DNA from 2 places in the Schnuerera sp. genome. Region 1 is predicted to be linked to the other one. Evidence: riboswitches for the same ligand, from Rfam matches in the RefSeq annotation. Region 1 holds a riboswitch; the other holds the start of a gene.
What was found. Region 1 has a riboswitch for thiamine pyrophosphate ahead of VK998_RS03535 (thiamine-binding protein). Riboswitches for the same ligand answer to the same signal wherever they lie in the genome.
Positions count from the first base shown of each region.

Region 2: it holds a riboswitch for thiamine pyrophosphate, as region 1 does, so the genes downstream of both, thiT (energy-coupled thiamine transporter ThiT) here and VK998_RS03535 (thiamine-binding protein) in region 1, are expected to answer to the same signal.

Region 1 covers NZ_DATHXO010000151.1:425-5,617, reverse strand. Annotated here, with positions in the region: partial or broken gene VK998_RS03555 (hypothetical protein) at 1-858, opposite strand, end outside; gene VK998_RS03550 (ABC transporter ATP-binding protein) at 990-1,733, opposite strand; gene VK998_RS03545 (ABC transporter substrate-binding protein) at 1,754-2,731, opposite strand; gene VK998_RS03540 (ABC transporter permease) at 2,757-3,530, opposite strand; gene VK998_RS03535 (thiamine-binding protein) at 3,499-3,795, opposite strand; TPP riboswitch at 3,892-3,995, opposite strand; gene VK998_RS03530 (alpha/beta fold hydrolase) at 4,145-4,960, opposite strand.
Region 2 covers NZ_DATHXO010000239.1:1,186-9,952, forward strand. Annotated here, with positions in the region: partial or broken gene pknB (Stk1 family PASTA domain-containing Ser/Thr kinase) at 1-476, shown strand, start outside; gene rsgA (ribosome small subunit-dependent GTPase A) at 487-1,365, shown strand; gene rpe (ribulose-phosphate 3-epimerase) at 1,367-2,014, shown strand; TPP riboswitch at 2,065-2,166, shown strand; gene thiT (energy-coupled thiamine transporter ThiT) at 2,223-2,762, shown strand; gene VK998_RS05610 (thiamine diphosphokinase) at 2,772-3,416, shown strand; gene VK998_RS05615 (hypothetical protein) at 3,522-3,692, shown strand; gene rpmB (50S ribosomal protein L28) at 3,729-3,920, opposite strand; gene VK998_RS05625 (Asp23/Gls24 family envelope stress response protein) at 4,141-4,497, shown strand; gene VK998_RS05630 (DAK2 domain-containing protein) at 4,516-6,159, shown strand; gene recG (ATP-dependent DNA helicase RecG) at 6,222-8,264, shown strand; gene rsmD (16S rRNA (guanine(966)-N(2))-methyltransferase RsmD) at 8,326-8,767, shown strand, end outside.

The sequences.
Region 1 (5,193 bases):
TTCTTTGCTATATGTGACTTTTTGACCATCTAAATTTGGAGCTTTCACAACTGTACTATTAACATCTTTTATATCAATTGAAAAATCTAAAGAATAAATATGTTCAATACCTTTACTATCCTGTGCCGATATACTTGCAGTAAAAATACCACTTTCTATAATTCCCTCTTCATTTTCAATTGCCTTGCCCGTTGCTTTTGTAAGATATATATTTGCTTTAGGACGTGGAACATCTAGGTTTTTAGCACTCCACTCGTCAAGTATATTGTATTTAAATATAAAGGAAGAAACAGCATTAACAACAGATGGAATTTGAGTTTCTGACAAATTGCCAATATACATTTTCTTTCCATCCAATTCCTCAACTTGGATGACATCTTGTAAACTTCCTACAAATGCATCCAGAATCTTCTCTGCATCCTTAACTTGCTCCTCCTCAAATGGATTTTCAATTATTCTGCTAGTTTCATTATTATATTTTCGTTTCTCAAATACGTCATAAGAACCATCATCAAAATTTTTATATATACTTTGGTTTTCATCACTATACCAATAGTTTTCTCTTAATTCACCTTTTTTAAAATTCTTATCTATTGATTCTTTAGCTTTGTTCTGTATATCAAATTTTCCATTAGATATTGATTCTGCAAATACCTTGCCATCAATTTTAAGGGATATGGTAGCATCAGCACTAAAGTTATCAACTTCACTCGTCAATTTTCCCATTGTTGTCTTAACAGAATTTTTCAAGCTATAATATCCTGAACCAAGCATAATATCTGCAAAACCTGCCGTTGCTAAAATAGTAGCTCCAAGTACAAAAGCACATATTGTAGCAGCCTTTTTACTAAATTTCATCTTTCTTGCCTCCCATCATATAATTTACTAACATAAGCTTAAGCATTTATGTAGTACAATTACATGATACATTATTTATCTTGAATAACTATAAACTAATTATTAACAATTTATTAAATTTTAGTTTTAGCTCAACTATTATCCAATACATTTAATATCCATCTTTTATAGTCAATAAATTCTTTGCTTAATACAAATTTTCCTCCTCTTGGTTTTTGATCTTCTATTTTTAACTCTTGTGTTATTCGTCCAGGCTTTCCAGCCATAATATAGATGCGATTAGACAAAACAATCGATTCATCTATATCATGGGTAATAAATAAAGTGGATAATTTAATCTTTTCCATAACATTCTGGTACCAACTATGCATAGTTCTTTTGGTTATAGCATCCAAAGCACTAAAAGGTTCATCTAATAAAGCAACTTCCTGGGAAAATAAATATGTCCGAAGTAATGCTGCCCTTTGCCTCATTCCTCCAGATAACTGATGAGGATATTTGTCCTGGTTTCCATCTAGCCCAAAAGTTTTAAAATATTTTTCAGCTTTTAAATTTGCTGTTTTTTTGCTTTCTCCTTTTATAATAAGAGGTAACGATACATTGTCCAATACTGTTTTATATGGTAATAATAGATCTTTTTGTAGCATATAACTAATATGCCCAGACTCTCCTGTGATATCTTTATTGTCTAATAAAACTTTCCCTCCATCTGGAACTAATAAACCAGATATGATATTAAATAATGTAGTCTTTCCTACTCCGCTAACTCCTAATAAACATACTATTTCACCTTCATTTACTTCCAATGAAATATCTTTAATTATCTTTTTCTTACCATAAGACTTTGATATATTATTTACACTAAGTTTTGCCATTAAATTATTCTCCTCGATTTCTAATCAGGAAGATAGTAATTAGTAAACCCAAATCCTGATAAAATCTCTTTTTCAATAAGGCCTTCTTCCCATAACCAGGAATAGAAATTATCCCACCTATCCTGATCAATATAACCCCATTGACTTACTTCTGCTTTATACTGATCTGCAAGCCATTTTTGGCTCTCCTGAACCAATTCCTTATCCAACTCTGGATTTGCATTTATCAATATATTAGCCGCTTCCTCAGGATTATCTATAGCATATTCATATCCTTTAGCTATCGCCTTTAGAAACGCTTCAGTTTTTTCTTTATTTTTCTCTATATATTCATTATTTCCAACTAAAATTGGGCTATAATAATCTAACACTGGGTTAATATCTTTAAATGCAAAGAAATCCGTTTCTAGACCCTTCACCTTAGTTGCAATACCATCCCAAGCATAATATACCCATATTGCATCCATGTCTGTATTAAGTGCTGTCACAACATCCGTTACAGTACTTGGAACCATTCTTATGGAGCCATAGTCTCCTCCATCAGCCTCTACTACCGACTTTATTATTGCCTTTTCAATAGGCATATCCCAGGTAGCATAAATTTTATTAGCCATTCCTTTTGGAGTTTCTATTCCATTGCCTTTAAGGGATATAATTCCCGATGTATTATGCTGTATTAAAGCTGCTACTGCAGTTACTGGAAGAGGATTGTTCGAAGCAAATGCTGGAGCTATCATATCCTGAAAAGCAATCCCAAATTGAGCTTTTCCTGATGCTACAAGGCTTTCAGCACCCCCCTCTGGAGGCTGGACAATTTCTACATTAAGACCTAATTCTTTGAAATATCCCTTTTCTTCAGCTACATATAGCCCTGTATGATTAGTATTTGGTGTCCAATCAAGTACAACAGTTATCTTTTCCTCACCCTTATTTTCACAAGCTGTCAAAATAGCCATTATTCCTAATATACAAAATAATATTATCAATTTCTTTTTCACACTGATTCTCCTTACATTTTATATTTTATAATTTATTTTCACCTTTAATCCATGGCATACTTATTTTTTGTAAAAATACAACACCCTCCATCAATATCAAACTAATGATGGATATAAGTAAAATTACAGCAAACATTTTATCAAAAGAATAGGATTTTTTAACCCTTGTCATATATACACCTAGTCCATTAAAACCACCAAGCCATTCTGAAATGACTGCTCCGACTACAGAATAGGAAACAGAAATCCTTAAGCCAGCAAAAAAATGGGATATAGAACTTGGTAATTTTATATGCTTAAATATTTGCCTGTCTGAAGCATTCATTGATCTAAGAAGTTGTATAGCATCAGAATCTGCTGACTTGAAACCGTCTAATAAACCGATGGTAATAGGAAAAAATGTTACAATTACAATCAATGTAATCTTTGGTGCCATACCATAACCCAACCATAATACTAATAAAGGTGCAATTGCTACAGTTGGTATAGTCTGGGTAATAATTAGTATTGGGTAAATAGCCTTATAGATAAAATGAAATCTATCCATAATTACAGCAACCATAAATCCTAATGATACTCCAATAGCAAGTCCGAAAAATGCTTCTAATAATGTAGTCCTTGCATGATTCATTAGAAGGGGAAAATCAAATATAAAAGCTTTTAAAACATCCAAAGGGGATGGTAGCATGAACTTTGGTACAATCTCCATAGCAGATAGAAACTGCCATAAAATAAGTATACCTACTATTGCTACATAAGATGACACTCTATTTGTGATGCTTTGTAACCTTTTGATCAATAGTAAGTACACCGCCTTCTGGTTTAAAACATATCTTAACATAGGACATTACAGATGGGCATCCTGATTTAATTGCAATGTATTGACATTCCTTCACAATATCCAGTAGTTCTTCAAGTTCTCCTTCTATTGTAGTTTCAAAAGGTCCTACATAATAAGATAATCCTGTACTTTTGATATATCCAATCACCTCATCAACAATTTTACACACTAACTCATCTGTCTCGACTTTTGGCAATACTTGAATAGCAACGCTTGCATTCATTATAAATTCCTCCCTTATTTTAGTTATATTAAAATTAAACATTAAAAAATCCTTTCTGGTTATTAGCCAGAAAGGATTAAGTACCATTAGATAAAATAAATGCTACACTATAATCCCTACGCTGGCATTACCCAGATCAGGTAAACGGTTAGAGAATCTCTCTTCTCAGCCCGACATATCGAGCACCCGTGTTTTAATTTTAGAATATATCATATTTAGTAAATTGTCAAGGATAGCTTAAATCCTGTTTTTTAGATATATATTTGAGGATTTCAAATCCGCTTTATCTTCCTTTATAGGCAGGAATAGTATAAACATTATACCATTAAATGGGAATTTATTGTAATTTCTAACAATTTCTAAGATATAAAAATTTTAGTACTATTTGGTTGAAATCTTCAGCCTCTTCATATGCTCCATGTCCAAGACCCCTATACAAAATCAACTTACTATCATTTATTCTTTCAGCCATTTCCCTGCTTGCATTTTCTCCTACAACTTTGTCGCTATCCCCACCTATTACTAAAGTAGAGCATTTAATTTTATCTAATTCATCATAAGCATTATGATTAAGGCATGCATTAGCTTGAACTATGAATCTTTTAAAGTCTTTTGGTTTTCCAACTCTCGTTATAATAGGATAAAATATTCTATATTTTTTAAGTTTATCTTCTGTAAAGGTTTTTTCCATGGTATCTATAATTAAATTTCTGTAATCATTGTTTTCAGCCAAGGTTATCCAATTTCTTATAACTTTCTGTATAGTATCATTCTGTTTGGAAATAGATACCCCTATAACAAGTTTATCTACCATTTCAGGATAATCAATAGCAAGATATTGTGATATCATTCCTCCTTGTGAAACGCCCATTATGTGAGCATTCTTTATACCTAGATTTTCCATGGCAATCTTTTGATCTTCTGCCATATCCCTAATTGAATATCCTTCCTCAATACTATTTTTTCTACTAAAAACATATACTTTATATTCTTTAGCAAATAGTCTATACATTCTCGAAAGCAATACTTTTGTTCCTCTAACAGTTTTTAATCCATCTCCTAATCCTGGTATAATAATAAAAGCTTTTTGACCCCTGCCAAAAGTAACATAGTCCATATCTGCCCCACCAACCCTTGTCTTCTCTTCCTTTGCCCCATAAAACATTATAATACCCCCTCATTCATATAACCCTCTTTTTAGCATATAAATATATTTCTTAAGTTCTTCCAAATAACAGTCTTTAATATCATTGATGTCAGAATATTGGTCTGCTTCTTTAGTAAATTATATTATCAATACTCTCTATCAAAGTTACCTACTTTCTCTTGTCACTACTCTAATTAGCCAATGTCATAAAAATCTCTTGCCTAAGTGTTTAGATTGCCACACCAAATCCA
Region 2 (8,767 bases), on a different contig from region 1:
GTCAAGGACCAAAAAAAGAATATGTTATAATGCCAAAGCTAATAGGTCTTAGCGAGGAACAAGCAAAAAATGCCTTAGTAGCTTATGGGTTAGTATTAGACCAAGCTGTTCCAGAACCTAATGATGAATATGATGAAGGTATAGTGTTCTGGCAGAGTATTGAACAAGGTACTGAAATAGAAGCCAATACTGCTATCGACATATATGTTAGCACTGGACCAGCCGAGGAACCTGAACCAGAAGATACTGATAAAGAGATTCCTTTCTCAGTTAGTATAACACCTGCAAGTGAGGAGGAGGAAGTAGAAATAAAGGTATTAAGGGTTCAAGATGGAAATAGGGAAGTCGTATATAATAAAGTTCATAAGGTGGATGGTAAATCTGTTGAAATACCTTTAGAGGGTAAACTTGATGCTTATTTTGAATTCTATTACGATGATATTTATATAGATGAACTACCTCATCCTGAGGGCTAGGAGGTTTTATATGATAGAAGGTATTATTATAAAAGGGATTGGTGGATTTTATTACGTAAAAACTCAAGATGACGTTTATGAATGTAGGGCTAGAGGTGTTTTTAGAGAGCAAAATATAACACCTCTAATTGGGGATAATGTCTTAATACGTATAAGTGAAGAGGATAATACAGGATATATTGAAAAGATTATGGAGAGAAAATCCCAATTAATAAGACCTCCCGTAGCAAATGTTACTCAAGCTATTATTATTATGAGTATTAAAAATCCAGACATAAACTATTGGCTATTAGATAGGTTCATAGTTATGGCGGAACATCAAAATTTAAGTATAGGAATATGCATCAACAAGGTAGATTTATGTTTAAAAAAGGAAATTGATGTTATTGATACTATTTATGGCAATACTAAATATCCAATTATTAAGACTAGTACAAAAACTGGAAAAGGAATAGAGGAATTAAAGGAAATTTTAAAGAACAATATAACAGTTTTTGCTGGTCCCTCAGGTGTAGGGAAATCATCTTTGTTAAATAAAATTCATCCAAAGCTGAATTTGAAGACTGGTAACGTAAGTAAAAAAACTACTAGAGGGAAACACACTACCCGCCACGTTGAATTGATAGACATTGGTTCTAAATCCTATGTTCTTGATACTCCTGGGTTTAGTTCATTAAAATTAGATTTTATTAAGTCAGAAGAAGAACTAAGTAAGTATTTTGTTGAAATGCTTAATTATAATGATAAATGTAAGTTCATTAATTGTTTACATCGTAAAGAACCAAATTGTGAAGTAAAGAGACAGTTGAAAAATGGTAATATTAGTAAAATGCGATATGAGAATTATTTACGATTTTTAGAGGAGATAAAAAACATTAGGAGGTTTTAATATGGCAAAGCTTTCACCTTCCATATTATCAGCAGATTTTGGAAGCTTAAAAGAGGAAGTATTGAAATTAGAAAAGGGTGGAGCTGACTATATTCATTTAGATATAATGGATGGTCAATTTGTTCCTAATATAACCTTTGGATCACCTGTTGTAAATAAGTTAAGAACAATTACAAAAGTACCTTTTGATGTTCATTTGATGATAGATAAACCAGAAAGGTATATAAAAGATTTTGTAGAGGCTGGAGCAGATATTATTACAATTCATGAGGAGGCGACTACCCATCTACATAGAACAATAGAGGAAATAAAATCCTATGGTGTGAAAGCGGGAGTGGCTTTGAATCCTGCAACTTCTATAGATAGTTTAGAGTACGTTTTAGAATATATAGATTTGGTTTTAATAATGACTGTCAACCCAGGATTTGGAGGACAGAAGTTTATAAGTTCGATGGAAAGAAAAATAAAAAGAATGAGGGAAATTGTAGATAATAATAATTTAAATATCTTAATTGAAGCTGATGGTGGAATAAAGTTAGATAATGCTAAAAAAATAATCGATTATGGATTGGATATAATTGTAGTAGGCTCTGGTATTTTTGAAGCTAAAGATGTAATAGAAAGAACTAGAATCTTTAAAGAATTATAATTGAAAATAATATTTTATATGATATAATGTATATATCAACTAAATATTGAATTTATCACTAGGGGAGCCTTAAGTGGCTGAGAGGGGAATAATCCCGACCCTTTAAACCTGAACTAGGTAATTCTAGCGTAGGAAAGTGTTTTAGTTAGTTTATCTACCCATTACCTATTTCTGGTAATGGGTTTTATTTTTAAGGAGGTATTTGTAAATGAAAAAATGGAGTACTAAAATGTTAGTGGAAGCAGGTATTATGATTGCTTTATCTATTTTATTAAGTAGAATAAAGGTATATGAAGCTCCTCAAGGAGGTTCTGTAACTGCTGGTAGTATGATTCCTATCATGTTGTTTGCTATGAGATGGGGACTTGGTCCTGGGATAACTGCTGGAATAACTTTTGGGTTATTAAAATTAATGTTAGGAGGATGGGTTTTTAGTCCAACCCAAGCCATATTAGAATATCCAATAGCATTTGGTTTTCTTGGATTAGCAGGTGTTTTTTCTAATTCTATTGAAAAAGCTAAAGATGGAAGCTATTTCAAAATAATTTTGTCAGTTTTATTAGCAATTGCTGGAAGATTTATATGCCATTTACTGGCAGGAGTAATATTCTTTAGTGAATATGCAGGAACTCAAAATCCTTGGATATATTCTTTTGGATATCAAGCGAGTTATTTGATTCCAGAGTTTATAGTTTCTGCTATTATTCTGTCATTGATCTGGAAACCATTAAGCAGAATAGAAAAATAAAAAGAATGGATGATTAAATTGAGAGCATTACTGATTTTAAATGGGAATATTAAGAATCTTGAAAGATTAAAAGAATTAGTTCAAGAATCGGATTTCATACTTGCTGCTGATGGCGGCACTAATTATTGTTTAAAAATATCCTTGATGCCTCATATGGTTATCGGTGATTTAGATTCAATTTCCGAGGATATTTTAAGGCAAATATATAAACACAATATTCCTATACACAAATTTCCAACAAAAAAGGATAAAACAGATGCTGAATTATCTATTGATTATTTAATTGGTGAAGGTTTTAAGGATATAACAATAGTAGGGGCAATTGGTAGCAGAATTGATCACAGTTTAGCCAATATATTATTATTGACTAAACTAAATCAAAAAGGGGTTAATGGCAAAATTGTAGACGATAATAATACAGTATATTTAGTTGATAAAGAACTGATATTGACTAAAGATGAAAATTCTTTTTTGTCTATAATTCCTATCACTAATTCTGGAATAGTAATTACATTAAAAGGTTTTGAATATGAGTTGGATAAGGTAGGTATTGATTTCGGTTCTTCCTATGGAGTAAGTAATAAAATTATAAAAAATAAAGGATATATAGTGCTTAACAAGGGCCAATGTTTAGCAATTGTATCTAAGGATTAAAATGAAAAAATAAATCTTAGCCTAATAGGGTTAAGGTTTATTTTTTATGTAACTAAATGTAGTCTTGAGAATACTATAAAGTAAAGGTAAATCTGGGGTGAAATTATGAAGCGTTTCTATTATAGATACAGACATAAATCAAAGAAGATAATAGGATTCGCATTAGGTATTGTAGGGGTAGTTATTATTATAAATATAATCCCTATCGAAGTATTATTATTTTTAATAGGAATAATATTGATATTTATGGGGTTTCTATTATTGAAACTAAAATAAGACTTCCATTCTCAATAATAATGGAAGTCTTATTTTTTATAATGCTCTTTCAACATAACCAGATCTTAAACATCTAGTACAAACATTAATTCTTTTAGTGGTACCATTTACAACTGCTCTTACTTTTCTGATGTTTGGAGACCAACTTCTGTTATTCTTTCTATTTGAAAAAGTAATCTTGTTTCCAAAAGTTTTTCCTTTTCCACATATATCACATCTTCTTGCCATACAAACACCTCCTCATTTGAATAAAAAATATATTGGTATATTTTATCTTTTATATAATAACATATTATATTCTAACACAATAAACAATAAAAAGGCAACTATAATTATAGATTAATCAAATAGTTAAAAGTAATTGGTTGAACTATTTAGTATTATAAGGTAAAATATACCCATATACTATATTGATAATATTGATAATTTTTTATAAGGAGGCGATTTTGTGCCAGCTAGAACTAAGAATGAATTTGGATGTATCGATATAGACGACAATGTAATTGCAACTATTGCAGGACTTTCAGCAATGGAAAGCTATGGTATAGTAGGTATGGCGAGTAAAAATGCAACGGATGGTTTTTTTGAACTTTTGAAAAGAGAAAATTTATCTAGAGGGGTTAAAATATACACAGATAAAGACGAAATATTGATTGATTTACACGTTGTACTCCAATATGGAATTAGAATATCTGTAGTTGCTGAAAATATCATTGAAAAGGTAAGGTTTAACGTAGAAAACTTGACAGGATTAAAAGTAAGTAAAATAAATGTATATGTACAAGGAATTAGAGTTGAAAAGTAGTTTAAGGAGGTACTACAATTGAAGATTGGATTTATAGACGGTGCTATGCTGAAAAAAGCATTTATTGGATCTGCAAAACTATTAGAGGAAAACAAGGAAGAGGTAAACTCTTTAAATGTTTTCCCTGTACCAGATGGAGATACAGGGACTAATATGTCTTTAACTATGAAATCAGCAATTAATCAAATATTGAATTTGGAAGAGTATGGTGCTGGAAAAGTTGCTTTAGCAGCCAGTAATGGTTCTTTAATGGGAGCAAGAGGAAATTCTGGTGTTATTCTTTCTCAGTTATTTAGAGGTCTAGCTAATGGATTAAAAAACAAAGACACAGTATATACTATGGATTTGGCAGAAGCTTTTAAATTAGCTTCTGATACTGCATATAAGGCTGTTATGAAACCTACAGAGGGTACTATATTAACTGTAGCAAAGGGTTGTGCTGACTATGCATTAGAGTTGGCACAAGAAGAAAAAGATGTATTGATTTTTATGGAGAAAGTTATTAAACATGGTAATCAGGTACTTAATAAGACGCCTGATATGTTGCCTGTATTAAAACAAGCAGGGGTAGTAGATGCTGGTGGCAAAGGTTTAATTATTGTATTAACTGGAGCTTATAATGCTATAACTACTAAAGAAGATATCAACTTAGATACTTTCAAGATGGAAGCTGTTGAGGCAAAACCCATTACATCCCATGTTGAAACTTCAGATATTGAATTTGGTTATTGTACTGAGTTTATGATCAATACGCACAAAGATGACTATGAAGGCTTTAGAGAAGAATTAACTAAATTTGGGGATTCTTTAATGGTTGTTGGTGGTGATGGATTGATTAAAGTTCATATACACACTAATAATCCAGGTCAAGTATTAGAGAGAGCATTAAATATTGGTGAATTAAATGATATAAAGATAGATAATATGAGATACCAGCATAGTCACATAATGGAACATGAACAAAAAGAAAGTTCAGAAAATGATATAAATGGGGATGTAGAAACAAAAAAATATAGTTTTATTACTGTTTCTATAGGGGAAGGTTTGGATACAGTATTTAAAGAATTAGATGCAGATTATATAATACCTGGTGGTCAGACTATGAATCCTAGCACCGAGGATATTTTAAAAGCTATTGAAAACGTTAGAGGAGAAAATGTTATTATATTCCCTAATAACGGCAATATAATATTGGCTGCAGATCAAGCAAAAGAATTAAGCGAAAAAAATGTATACGTGTTTCCAACAAAGACCATCCCAGAAGGTATTACAGCTATGCTATCTTTTGATCCAGAATTAGACATAGATGATAATTTATCCAATATGGAAGAAGCAGTAGCCCATGTAAAAACCGGTCAGGTTACTTATGCTGTTAGAGATACTGAAATAAAAGAATCAAAAATAAATAAAGATGATATTATTGGTATTTCGAAGGGAGAAATAGTTTCAATTGGTAGCGATGTTGAAGAGGTATCCTTTGATTTATTAAAAAACATTGCTGATGATGATTCTTCATTGATAACAATTTTTTACGGTAATGGAATAGAAGAAGATATGGCTATAAAATTATCTGAAAAAGTAGAAGAAGAGTTTGAAGATTATGATGTAGAAATAATTTTTGGTGGCCAACCACTTTACTATTATATATTTTCAATAGAATAAAATCCCCGCCAAAAGGTGGGGCTTTTTTATGAAGAAATAAAAGGGTTTAAGGAGGGGTAAACATGATGGTTCAATATGTAAAGGGAGTTGGTCCTAAGAGGGCTAAAAAACTAAAAAGGCTTAATATACATACTATAGAAGATTTATTATATTTTGTACCAAGAGAATACGAGGATAGATCTGAGTTTAAAACTATTTCTGAATGTGTTGAAGGAGAAAAAATCAGTTTAAATGTTCAAATTAGCGGATATCCGACTAAATTAAAAACCAGAAGAAATTTGACTATATTAAAAATACCTGCAAAAGATAATACTGGTTCTGCCCAATTAGTTTGGTTTAATCAAAATTATATAGCGAATAAACTTTCCATAGGAGATAGAATTGCTATTCATGGAAAAGTTAGTATATTTAATAACCAGGTGCAAATATCAAATCCGTCTTTTGAGAAAAGAGGAAATAGCAAGGTTGGTAGGATCATCCCTATTTATCCTTTGACAGAAAATTTGACCAATAATGAAATGATTAAAATAGTTGGAAATGCAATCAGAGATTATAGCAGCAAAATCAAAGAAAGATTACCAGATTATGTAAGGAAAGAGTTGAAATTAATGCCTATTAAAGAAGCCATAGAAAACATTCATTTCCCTAAAGATAAAAATCACTATCTTGAGGCACGTAGAAGACTTGTTTTTGAAGAATTGCTTATTTTACAATTAGGATTATTTTTAATTAAGAGCAAAACAAAAGAGTTAAATCAAGGAATAAAATTTCCCCAAATGGCAGAAATTAATACATTTATAGAAAATTTACCTTTTAAATTAACAAAAGCACAGATGAAAACATTCAAAGAGATTGAAAAAGATATGGAGAAACATGAACAGATGAACAGATTAGTTCAAGGGGATGTTGGCTCAGGAAAAACTATTATTGCTTTATTAGCTATGTTTAAAGCATGGAAAGCTGGTTATCAATCAGTTATGATGGCACCTACAGAAATTTTAGCTCAGCAACATTATGATTCTATTTCTAGTTTCTTTGCAAAATATAATATTAGATCTGAACTTTTAGTAGGTAGTCTTTCAAATAAAAATAAAGAAAAAATTTTAGAAGATTTAAAAGAAGGAAAGATCGATGTATTAGTGGGAACCCATGCAGTAATACAGGAAAAAGTTGAATTCAATAATTTAGGATTAGCAATAACTGATGAACAACACAGATTTGGAGTAAAACAAAGAGCAATATTAAGTAAAAAGGGCAAAAGTCCAGATGTATTGGTAATGACTGCTACTCCTATTCCTAGAACATTAGCTTTGATTTTATATGGAGATTTAGATATTTCTATAATTGATGAATTACCTCCAGGTAGGAAGAAGATAGAGACATATGCAGTAGGTTTTAGCATAATAGATAGAGTTCATAATTTTGTAAAAAAACAAATTAAAGAAGGTAAACAAGCCTATATTGTATGTCCATTAGTAGAAGAAAGTGATACCTTAAATGTTAAATCAGCTGAAGAGCTTTATACTAGTCTAAAGGATGAAATCTATATAGATTTTAATGTAGGTTTATTACATGGAAGAATGAGGTCTAGAGAAAAAGACTATATAATGGATAGATTTTCTAAAAAAGAGTTAGATATATTGATTTCTACTACTGTTATTGAAGTAGGAGTAAATGTACCAAATGCTAATATAATGGTAATCTATAATGCGGAAAGGTTTGGATTAGCCCAGCTTCATCAACTAAGGGGAAGAGTAGGAAGAGGTGAACATCAGTCTTATTGTATCCTTATTAACGGAAGTAATAGTAAAATTTCTAGGGAAAGAATGAGAATACTTCAAAAATCTACAGATGGGTTCTATATATCGGAAAAGGATCTAGAGCTAAGGGGGCCAGGTGAATTTTTTGGCACTAAACAGCATGGCCTGCCAGATTTAAGAATTGCAAACCTATTTACAGATATGGAAGTGTTAAAATTGGCACAGAAAAAGGCAAAAGATATACTTGATAAAGACACTTATCTATTAGAAGAAAAAAATTTTCTTTTAAGACAAAGTATTGTTGATTTATTTAAAGATAGGGCAAAAGATTTAATTTTAAACTAACACTAGGAATTTTTGTATAAAGTATGATAAAATATATTCTATAAAGATATGAGGTGGTTTTTTGAGGGTTATATCAGGTAGTAAAAAAGGATTTAGATTAAAAAGTCCAAAGGGAAAGGATACTAGACCTACTGAAGATAGAATAAAAGAGTCTCTTTTCAATATATTAAGAAATATTATAGAAAATTCTATAGTTTTAGATTTATTTGCTGGCTCTGGTTCTATTGGAATTGAATTCCTTAGCAGAGGTTCAGGGAAAGTTTACTTTGTGGACAAATCATTGGACAGTATTCGCTGTATAAAAGACAATTTAGACCACACAGGATTTAAAGATAAGGGAGAAATTATTAAAAATGAGGCTATTAAATCTATTAACTTTTTCAAAAAAAAAGATATAAGATTTGACTACATTTTTATAGATCCTCCTTATGGTCATAATTTAATTGATAAGACCCTGAAAAAAATATATGAGAGTAATATTTTAGTTCAAGAGGGTATTATTA